2 linked regions of the Duganella dendranthematis genome follow. The protein of the gene in region 1 binds, or shares a complex with, the protein of each later gene. Links are inferred from orthologs where the notes say so. Each region holds a gene or a part of one and is shown on either strand. Other genes may lie near its edges.

Region 1 (6,256 bases):
CGACCTGCACAAGCAGACCGCGCTGCAGGCCGCCGACCGCGACTTCTCCAGCACCAGCGTGCGTCCCGACAAGGGCATCAACAACAGCAGCGGCACTTCGCAGCCGGGCAACTTCTATTCGGACAACGGCATCACCGGCAACCCTTACTACGCCAGCGGTTGCGTCGGCAAAGGGCTGATCAAGAACGCCAACGGCACCTGCCGTACCGACACCATCGCCTACATCCAGGACATTCCGAAGACGCAGCAGGAGTCCTTCCTGGGCAAGGCCACCTTCAAGCTGAGCGAAGACAATGTCGCCACGATTGAATACCTGCACAGCCGCTCGACCAACCAGAGCAGCATCGCGCCGTCGCCGCTGACGGGCATCACCATGACCTCGGCCAGCCCCTACTATCCAGGCGGCAGCGCCGGCGTGCCGGCCGTGGCCGGCCTGACCGGCGAGGACCTGACCATCAACTGGCGCACGGTCGCCGCCGGCAACCGCATGGGCTACGACACCTCGATCTCTGACCGCCTGGTGGTGGCATCGGAAGGCCTGGTGGGCGGCTGGGATTACAACGTTGGCCTGACCTACGGCATCAGCAAGGCCGCCAGCGCCTTCATCGGCGGCTACACCAATGACTCGCTGATGAAAGCGGGCGTACTGAGCGGCATCCTGAATCCGTTCGGCGAACAGTCGGCCGCCGGCACCGCCTACATCGACGCGGCCCAGCTGCGCGGCGAATACCTTGCCGCCAAGATGACCAGCGTCGGCGTCGACGCCAAAGTCAGCCGCGAGATCTACCAGCTGCCGGCAGGCGGCGTCGGTTTCGCGATCGGCTCGGAATTCCGCCACGACAAGGCCACCTACGACGTCAACACTGCGCTGGCGTCGCAGGCGTCGAGTTCCGGCTACGCCGACGCGCAAGACCAGGCCGGCCAGCGCAACATCGCCGCGCTGTACTCGGAGATCAGCGTGCCGCTGACCAAGACGCTGGAACTGTCGGGCGCCGCCCGTTACGACCATTACAACGACGTCGGCGGCAGCTTCAATCCGAAGATCGGCCTGCGCTGGGAAGCCAGCAAGCAGGTGCTGTTCCGCACCTCGTACAACACCGGCTTCCGCGCGCCGACGCTGTACGACCTGCATGGCCCGGCCACCTCGACCTTCACCAGCAATGCGTACGACGATCCGAAACTGTGCCCGAACGGCGTGGCCGGCGATGGCGTCAATCCGAACATCGCCTGTAACCAGCAGCAGTACATCCGCAGCGGCGGCAATCCCAACCTGAAGCCGGAGAAATCCAAGACCTTCGCGCTGGGCGTGGTGTTCGAGCCGGTCAGCGCGGTCAGCGTGTCGTTCGATTACTTCAACATCAAGATCAAGGATTCGATCGGCACCGTGTCGGAGTCGACCATCTTCGACAACTACGACAAGTACAAGAACTACTTCGTCTACTCGGCCGACGGCAAGACGCTGCAGTACGTCAACGCCGTGCTGGACAACCTGGGTGAAGTGAAGACCTCCGGCATCGACACCAGCCTGCGCTGGAAACTGCCGCGCACCTCGGTGGGCGACTTCGGCTTCCAGTTCGACGGCACCTGGGTACACAGCTACAAGTACCAGAACGAAACCGGTGGCGAGTTCGTGGAAAACGTCGGCGTGTATGGCGACAATGCGCCGGTGTTCCGCTGGAAGCACAACGCCACCATCAGCTGGAAGAAAGGTCCGTGGAGCGCCAGCTTCTCCAACAAGTACCTGAGCGGCTACGTGGATGAGAACGATGTGGCGGATGCCTACTACCACAAGGTGCGGGCGTACTCGACCTACTCGCTGTCGAGCAGCTACACGGGCTTCAAGAATACCGACCTGACGGTGGGTATCAAGAACCTGTTTGACAGCGCGCCGCCGTACACCAACCAGGGCACGACGTTCCAGAGCGGTTACGATCCACGCTTCACGGACCCGCTGGGCCGCACCTTCTACGTGAAGGCCAGCTACAAGTTCTAAGGAACTAAGGATGTTAAAAAGCCCGGCATGCCGGGCTTTTTTGTTTTAGGCAGTACCGCCGACGGTCACGCCGTCGATCCGCAGGGTTGGCTGGCCGACGCCCACCGGCACGCTCTGGCCTTCCTTGCCGCATACACCCACGCCCGGGTCCAGCTTCATGTCGTTGCCGATCATCGATACGCGGTTCAGCACTTCCGGACCATTGCCGATCAGGGTCGCGCCTTTGACCGGATAGGTGATCTTGCCGTTCTCAATCATGTACGCTTCGCTGGCCGAGAACACGAACTTGCCGTTGGTGATATCGACCTGGCCGCCGCCGAAATTGACCGCATACAGGCCGTTCTTCACCGACGCCAGGATTTCGCCCGGATCCTTGTCGCCACCCAGCATGTAGGTGTTGGTCATGCGCGGCATCGGCAGGTGCGCGAACGATTCGCGGCGGGCGTTGCCGGTCACCGGCATCTTCATCAGGCGCGCGTTCATGGTGTCCTGGATATAGCCCTTCAGGATGCCGTCTTCGATCAGCGTGGTGCACTGGGTCGGATTGCCTTCGTCGTCGATATTCAGCGAACCACGGCGATCCGCCAGCGTGCCATCATCGACCACGGTGACGCCCTTGGCCGCCACCCGTTCGCCGATACGGCCGGAGAAAGTCGACGAACCCTTGCGGTTGAAGTCGCCTTCGAGGCCGTGGCCGATCGCTTCGTGCAGCAGGATGCCCGGCCAGCCAGGGCCCAGCACCACGGTCATCGGACCGGCCGGCGCCGGACGCGCGTCCAGGTTCACCAGCGCCGATTTGACGGCCTCGGTCGCATACTCTTCCAGCAGCGTATCGCTGAAGTAACCATAGTCGTAGCGACCGCCGCCGCCGGACGAACCCATTTCCCGACGGCCGTTCTGCTCGACGATCACGGTCAGCGACACGCGCACCAGCGGACGGATATCGGCCGCCAGCACGCCATCGCTGCGCACTACCAGCACCACATCGTATTCGCCGGCCAGACTGGCCATCACCTGCACCACGCGTGGATCCTTGGCGCGCGCCATCTTCTCGATGCGCTCCAGCAGCTGCACCTTGGCGGTGGCGTCCAGCGACACCAGCGGATCATGCGGCAGATACAGCGAACGGCCGCCGACCTGGTTCATCGCGCCAGCCACCTTGATCTTGCCAGCGCCAGCACGGGCGATGGTGCGGGTGGCGGAGGCGGCATCCATCAGCGCCGCTTCGGAAATCTCGTCCGAATACGAAAACGCGGTCTTGTCGCCCGACACCGCGCGCACGCCGACGCCCTGGTCGATCGAGAAACTGCCGGTCTTGACGATGCCCTCTTCCAGGCTCCAGCCTTCGTTTTTGGTAAATTGGAAATACAAGTCGGCGTAGTCGACTTTGTGGGTGAACATGCTGCCCAAGGTCTTGAGCAGCTTGCCTTCGTCCAGCCCGAACGGCGTCAGCAGGATATCGCGCGCTACGGCCAGGGTGGACAGGTTCGGTTCAAATGGCTTCATGGTGATGCTTTCTGTTAGGTGTTACCGGCATTGTAGTGGATATCACATGGTCCGGTGTTTGAGCGCCGGCAGGCTGTCGCGCACGCCTTGCATGTATTCGGGGTCGATCACGCCCTGCACCACGCCCTCGCCCTCGGCCAGCACCGACTTGACCGTGCCCCATGGGTCGATCAGCATGCTGTGGCCCCAGGTGCGGCGGCCGTTCGGATGGATGCCGCCCTGCGCCGCCGCCAGCACGTAGCACTGGTTCTCGATGGCGCGCGCGCGCAGCAGGATTTCCCAGTGCGCCATGCCGGTGGTGTAGGTGAAGGCGGCCGGCAGCACGATCAGCGACACCGGCCCCATGGCGCGGAACAGCTCCGGGAAGCGCAAGTCATAGCACACCGACATGCCGACCTTGCCGAACGGCGCCTCGAACACACCGATATTCGTGCCTGGCACAATGGTCTTCGATTCGTTGTACGACTCGGTACCCTTGGTAAAGCCGAACAGGTGGATCTTGTCGTAGCGGCTGACGTGCTCGCCTTGCGGGTTGTACACCAGCGTGGTGTTGATGACCTTTTCGGCATCGTCCGACGCCAGCGGCAAGGTGCCGCCGATCAGCCAGATGCCCAGCTCGCGCGCCAGACCGGCCATGAAGTCCTGGATCGGCCCGGTACCCAGCGGCTCGGCCACCTTGACCTTGTCGCTGTCGGCCAGGCCCATGATGGCCCAGTATTCCGGCAGCAGCACCAGCCCGGCGCCGTCGTTGGCGGCCTGGGTGACCAGGCGGCGCGCGGTGGCGATGTTTTCATCCACGGTGGGCGAGGAAATCATTTGTACGGCGGCGACGGTATGGTTCATGGCGATCCCTTTGACGGTTCCAGCTTGGTGGCGTCCAGCTTGGTGACGACCGGCGCCTTCCACGGCCCGGCAACTTCCATATGATAGGTCAGCGCCTTCATCACCGGCGCACTGAGGAATAGCTGGGCCAGGAAACTGCCGAGGCCGATCACCGGATTGACCGCCAGCGCGTACACCAGCGGCGCCGTCCCCAGATTAACCTCAGGAATCACCACCACATGCAAATTGGTGGTCTCATTGGCGATGTCGGCGCTGCCGTCCATCAATACAGTGGCGGCCACACCGTGCATTTTCAAGTTGTCGGTCTTGAGGATGCCGTGATTCAGGGAGGCATTGGCGGTAATGCCGTCAAACGCCAGCCCTTCCGAGAACACATCGTGGAAGTCCAGCTTGAGCAGACGCGGCAAGGCTTGCAGGCTCAGCACGCCCAGCAGCTTGGCCGCGCCCGGGTCCTGCTTGAGGAACTGGCCCTTTTCCACATTCAGCGTGATCTGGCCGGACAGGCTCGGCAGGTCCAGCGAGTACGGCAAGCCCTTCCAGGCGATATCGCCTTTCAGCGAGCCCTTGCCGCCCTTCAGCGTATCGAGATAGCCAAAGCGCTCCAGCAGCTTGCCGGCATCGATGATGCCGAGATTGAAATTCAGGCTGGTGTCGTGCACGCCATCCTTGCTGACCCACTTGCCGGTGCCGTTCAGCTCGCCGTCGGCATTGATCAGCGACAGCTTGCTGACGCGCCATTCGCGCGCATTGGCCAGCTGGGCGTTGTTGGCTTGCAGTTCCAGCCGGCCCAGCGGCTTGTTGAACAGTTCAAAGCGTTCAACCACCACGTCCAGCGCCGGAATGGTGGCGGCCGCGCTCTTGTCATCCAGCAGCGCCTGCACGTCGCTCGAGGCCGACTCTGGAATCACCAGCGACGACAGCCGCGCCGTCACCTTGCCGAGGCCGGCGCCAGTGGATGGTTCGGCCCAGGTGACGTAGCCGTTGGCCTGGGTGGAATCGATGCTGGCCTGCCACATGCCTTTCCGGTGGGTGACGCCGACCACCACGTTTTCCAGCTTGCGGCCGCCAATCACCAGTTCGCTGGTGCGGGCGGCGATGGCGTCGGGCATGACATATTGGGTGAAATCGCTGGCTTCGGACGGCGCCGCCAGCGCCGCCGCCGAGCCGGCAGCGGCCGGGCCGGCGATCACGTCGCCGAAGTCCAGCCAGTTGTCGACGCTCAGCTGGTTCATGCTGATATTGAAGGCCAGGCCGCTGTCCGGCTCCGGCGCTGGCGTATTGACGCCGATGCCGCCGCGCACCAGCTTCCAGTGCTGCTTGCTTTGCTTCTGGCGCTGATAACGCGCGGCAATGCCGCTGCCGAGGTTGATGCGGATATCGTCATGCAGAAAGCCGACCGCGTCCGCCGTCAGGCCGCTGGTCAGCACGAAGCGCAGCGGCATGCTGTCGGTGGCGGTTTTGTTGGCCGGCGCCGGCAGGTCCAGCGCCAGGCCGGTCAGTGACGACTCGACCGCGACGATGACCTGGTGATCGCGCGCGGTCACCGTGCCGCTGTAGCGCGTGCCGCCGTTGAAGTGGTCGGCCAGGCGCTGCATGGCCGGCATCTGGAAGGCCTGGCGGAAGCCGTCTGCGGTCAGCAGGCCGCCGAGTCGGACGATGATCGCGCCATCCTTCTGGGTGCCGCCGGTGATCGATACCGGGCCGCCGAGGAAATTGCCGCTGATCTGGTTCAGGTTGACGCCGCGCTCGTTGAATTCAATCTTGCCCTGCGACGACTGCACCACCGGCAAATCGTTCATCAGCACGATGTCGTTGTTGGCCAGCTGCACCGTCCCCTGGACCTTGGTGTCGATCGCGTGCGCCAGCGGAATGCGCAGGCTCAGCGTCAGCTTGGCGTTGCCGCTGGCTTGCGTC
Region 2 (4,552 bases), 2.3 Mb from region 1 along the record:
AAGGTCTGGGTCATCGCCCGCCAGCACCCGGGCGAGACCATGGCCGAGTGGTTTGTCGAAGGCTTTGTCGAAGCGCTGCTGGACCCGGCCAATCCGTTCGGCCGCCAGTGCCTGAAGGAAGCCGTGTTCTACGTGGTGCCGAACATGAACCCGGACGGCTCGGTGCGCGGTAACCTGCGCACCAACGCCGCCGGCGCCAACCTCAACCGCGAATGGCTGAACCCGACCATGGAGCGCAGTCCGGAAGTGTTCCTGGTCAAGCAGAAGATGCACGAAGTCGGCGTCGACCTGTGCCTGGACATCCATGGCGACGAAGGTCTGCCATACGTGTTCGTGGCCGGCAGCGAGTCGTTGCCGACCTTCACCGCCGATCAGGCCGAAGCGCAGCAATACTTCATCGACAACTTCCTGATCGCCAGCCCGGACTTCCAGGATGAGTTCGGCTACGGCGAAACGCCGTACACGCCGGAGACGCTGACCATGGGTTCGCCGCACATCACCCACGCGTTCGGCTGCCTGTCGCTGACGCTGGAGATGCCGTTCAAGGACAACACCAACGATCCGGACGCCGAGACCGGCTGGAACGGCGCCCGCAGCGCCGAACTGGGCAAGTCCATCCTGCAGCCTGTGCTGCAATCGCTGCTGGCCCAGGCGCAGTAAGCCCATGTTCCCTGCGGCGTCACAAAGCGGACGGCGCAGGGAAAAATACACTGGACCTCAAACGGCGCATCTGCGCGCCGTGTTCGGAGGTCCATCATGTCACGCCTTTCCTGCTTGCGCCGCGCGGCGCCTTTGCTGCCCCTGCTGCTGACCTTGCTGCTGCCAGCCTGCAGCACGCCCTATCGTCCTCCGCTGGTGCCGCCGGCAACCTTTCCTGGTTTGATCGATCTGGCCGCGCAGGCCGACGGTCGCGAGGCCGATGTGCTGTTGGTGCACGGCATTTGCACGCATGACGCCAACTGGGCCGGCGAGGTGGTGCCGCAACTGGCGCGCGCGCTGGCCGACGCCACCACCGCCCCCGGCGCGCGCCGCGCGGCCGCTACCACGGCCACCGCCACCGCCACCGTCGAGATCGTGCCGTCGACGGTGTCCACGCCCGCCGGCCGGCTGCGCTTTGATGCCCTGATCTGGTCGCCATTGACCAATGACCTCAAGCGACAGTTGTGCTACGACCAGAGCGGCAAATCGTCGCTATGCGCAGGCGCGCCGCCCTATCCGTACACCCGCGCCCGGCTCAATGCGCGCTTCAAGGATGGCCTGATCGACGATTGCCTGCCCGATGCACTGATTTACCAGGGCGTGGCGCGCGATAACATCCAGCAGCGCATGCGCGAGGCGGTCTTGCAGGTGTTGTCGACGGCGCGGGCCGATGTGCCGCTGGTGGTGATCGCGCACAGCATGGGCAGCAAGATTTTGTTCGACACGCTGTTGCGCATGACGGAGGAGCCGGCTGGTTCGACCGCGGCGCGGGTGGCGCAACAGGCGGTGGACCGCATGCGCTTTCTGGTGATGGCGGCCAATCAGATTCCGCTGCTGTCGCTGGCCGATCAGCCTTTGACCGAGGCCGGCGTTGCGGCTGTGGCGCCGCCCGATAGTCTGCAATTGTTGTTGCGCAAGCGGCAGGCCGGCCAGCGCCGCGCAATCGATCGCCACCTGACGCTGGTGGCCTTTACCGATCCGAATGATTTGCTGTCGTACACGCTGGAGGACGAGAAGTATGCGCAGGATGGCATCACGGTCTATAACATCATCGTCTCCAACGCGCCCACATGGCTGGGCCTGCTAGAGCGCCCCGATACCGCCCATCTGGAGTACCTGAGCAACCCGGACGTCGGCCGTCTCATCGCCTGCGGCCAGCCAATCAGCAAGCTATGTATCTGAGTATATACATAGGGTTTGTCCTCTCCACCCGGTGCCTATTTCTGCCTATTTTCGCCTGTCGAATGCCTATTTTTTCAGCGCACTTCACGGAACTTCCCTCTGAGCCGCCCGGTCTAACAGTTACAAATTCAGGCAATCCGCAGGCAGAAATAGGCGAAAATAGGCACCCACCATGGACCAAACCCACCATGTATATACGGAGCTTTATTACCAGATGCGCAAACGCGAAGACCTGCGCTCACGGGAAGAAATCACGCTGATCGCGCTGAAGGAATGGATGGCGCGTGAATACGGCCAGCCGACTGATCGCGGTTACCAATGGAAGGATTTATTTCTGCCGCACGGCACCCGCCTGCGCATCACGCACCGCAGGCTATGCCACTTCGCCCAAGTAGAAGGCGACCTGCTGATGGCCGAAGGAAAAATCACCACGCCGAGCGCGTGGGCCACAGAAGTTTGCGGCAGCGTGCGCAACGCCTGGCGCGACATCTACGTCCGCCGCAACTACACCGAACCGTGGACGCAGGCCAGCGCCTGGCGCGCTGCCGCCGGCGACCAGCCACGGCGCCCCGGCATCAACCGCCGGCGCCGCGCCCGCCGCAGTACCGATTAACCGCCGGCCACCACCATATTCTCGATCAGGATCGAGCCGGTCTGCTTGGTGCCGCGCACCAGCACATCGTTACCCACCGCAACGATTTGCGCCAGCATATCCTTCATATTGCCGGCGATGGTGATCTCCTCGACCGGATACTGGATCACGCCATTCTCGACCCAGTAACCGGCCGCGCCCCGCGAATAATCGCCGGTCACATAATTGGTGCCCGAGCCCATCAGCTCAGTCACCAGCAAGCCGGTGCCCATCTTGCGCAACATGCCAGCAAAATCATCCCCAGGCTTGGTCAGCGACGACGTCAGCGAAAGATTATGCGAACCGCCGGCATTGCCAGTGGTCTTCATGCCCAGCTTGCGCGCCGAATAGGTCGACAGGAAATACCCCTGCACCACGCCATCCTTCACCACATCGCGCTTGACGGTGCGCACGCCCTCTTCATCAAACGGCGCCGAACCGACCGCGCCGATCACATGCGGATCCTCATGAATCTGCACATGCTTCGGCAGCACCTGCTTGCCCAGCGAATCGAGCAGGAAGGTCGACTTGCGATACAGCGCTCCACCCGAGGTCGCTTGCACAAACGCCCCCAGCAGGCCGGCCGCCAGCGGCGCCTCGAACAGCACCGGGCAAGTGCGCGTATCGATGGTGCGCGCGTTCAGCCGCGCCAGCGCGCGCTCGGCCGCATAACGGCCAATCGCCTCCGGCGTCGACATCTTGGACGCATCGCGCACCGACGAATACCAGTCGTCGCGCTGCATATGCTTGCCCTTGCCGGCGATCGGCGCCACCGACAGCGTGTGGCGCGAGAACGGATAGCCGCCGATGAAGCCGCGCGAATTGGCCGCCACAAAATGCGACTGCTGCACATGCACGCCGGCGCCTTCCGAATTGGTGATGCGCGGATCGACGGCAAACGCCGCCGCCTCGGCGCGCTGCGCCAGCGCCACCGCGTCGGCGGTCGCGATCTCCCACGGATAGAACAACTGCAGATCGCGCGGCTGCATTTCCAGCTGGTCGTCATCGGCCAGCCCGGCGCAATCGTCGTCGGCAGTAAAGCGGGCGATGTTGTACGCTGCTTCCACGGTGGCTTTCAGCGCGGCCGGCGAAAAATCGGAGGTCGACGCATTGCCGCGGCGCTGGCCGATAAACACGGTCACGCCCATGCCCTTGTCTTTATTCTGCTCGATCGTCTCGATCTGGCTCTTGCGCACCGACACCGACAGGCCGCTGCCTTCGCTGATTTCGACGGCGCAATCGGTGCCGCCCTGCGCTTTGGCATAGCCCAGCACATCGCGTGCGAGCTGCTTCAACTGGTCCTGGGTGTGGGTAAAATGGGTATCGCTCATGGGCTGTTTTCTTCGGGTGGCCGCTAAAACAGTTATCATAGCAGCCGTTTACAGTTTAAGGGCGCGGCCACGCGTCCGCACGAAAGTTGATATTATGGTAAATCCAAATCGCGGCGCGGTCGGCTTCAGCTCGACGGAATTCGAAGAAGAATACGAACGCCCCTCCAAATCCGAGGCCAAGCGCCAGTCCAACGCCCTGCAAAAGATGGGCGAAACCCTGGTCGAAGCCCCGCGCGACCGCGTCAAACGCGTGCCGATGCCGGAAGACGTGCTGGAAGCCATCCTGATGTGCCAGACCATCACCAACCACGAAGGCCGCCGCCGCCAGATGCAGTTTGTCGGCAAAAAGATGCGCACGCTGGATGAGACCGAGATCGGCCTGATCCAGGCCGCCATCGACGGCTGGAAAGGCGCCTCCAAGGCCGAAACCTCGGCCATGCACGCGCTGGAACGCCGCCGCGACAAGTTGCTGACCGACGACAACGCCCTGACGTCGCTGCTGTCGGACCACCCGGAACTGGACGTGCAGCACCTGCGCACGCTGATCCGCAACGCCCGCAAAGAGCAGGCCGAGAACAAGCCGCCGAAAGCCTACCGCGAAATCTTCCAGATCCTCAAACAGCTGGACGCCGCCAAGCGCAAGGCCGCCAAGGATGGTGACGACGCCGAAGGCGACGCAGACGGTCACGAAGCCGATGACGAGTAATAC

Evidence for each region. The genes of interacting proteins can lie anywhere in the genome.
Region 2: the proteins of tldD (region 1) and pmbA are in contact, whole or in part, in a solved structure (PDB 5NJ9), measured with the Escherichia coli proteins. The link is inferred for Duganella dendranthematis from one-to-one orthologs.

Annotation. Positions count from the first base shown.
Region 1 is NZ_CP051684.1:3,864,131-3,870,386, reverse strand. What follows is about bases 1,270-4,191. They hold tldD (metalloprotease TldD), read right to left. Parts: upstream 3,500-4,191; coding sequence 2,039-3,499; downstream 1,270-2,038. Other genes in these bases: HH213_RS17620 (carbon-nitrogen hydrolase family protein), read right to left, coding at 3,542-4,191; HH213_RS17630 (TonB-dependent receptor), read left to right, coding at 1,270-1,993. In the rest of the region: more of HH213_RS17630, read left to right, coding at 1-1,269; more of HH213_RS17620, read right to left, coding at 4,192-4,342; HH213_RS17615 (YhdP family protein), read right to left, coding at 4,339-6,256. UniProt on the Escherichia coli protein: Metalloprotease involved in CcdA degradation. Suppresses the inhibitory activity of the carbon storage regulator (CsrA).
Region 2 is NZ_CP051684.1:1,526,289-1,530,840, forward strand. Bases 1,668-4,552 are described here. They hold pmbA (metalloprotease PmbA), read right to left. Parts: upstream 3,844-4,552; coding sequence 2,491-3,843; downstream 1,668-2,490. Other genes in these bases: HH213_RS07075 (hypothetical protein), read left to right, coding at 1,668-1,881; HH213_RS07080 (hypothetical protein), read left to right, coding at 2,054-2,494; yjgA (ribosome biogenesis factor YjgA), read left to right, coding at 3,938-4,549. In the rest of the region: HH213_RS07070 (M14 family metallopeptidase), read left to right, coding at 1-660; more of HH213_RS07075, read left to right, coding at 757-1,667.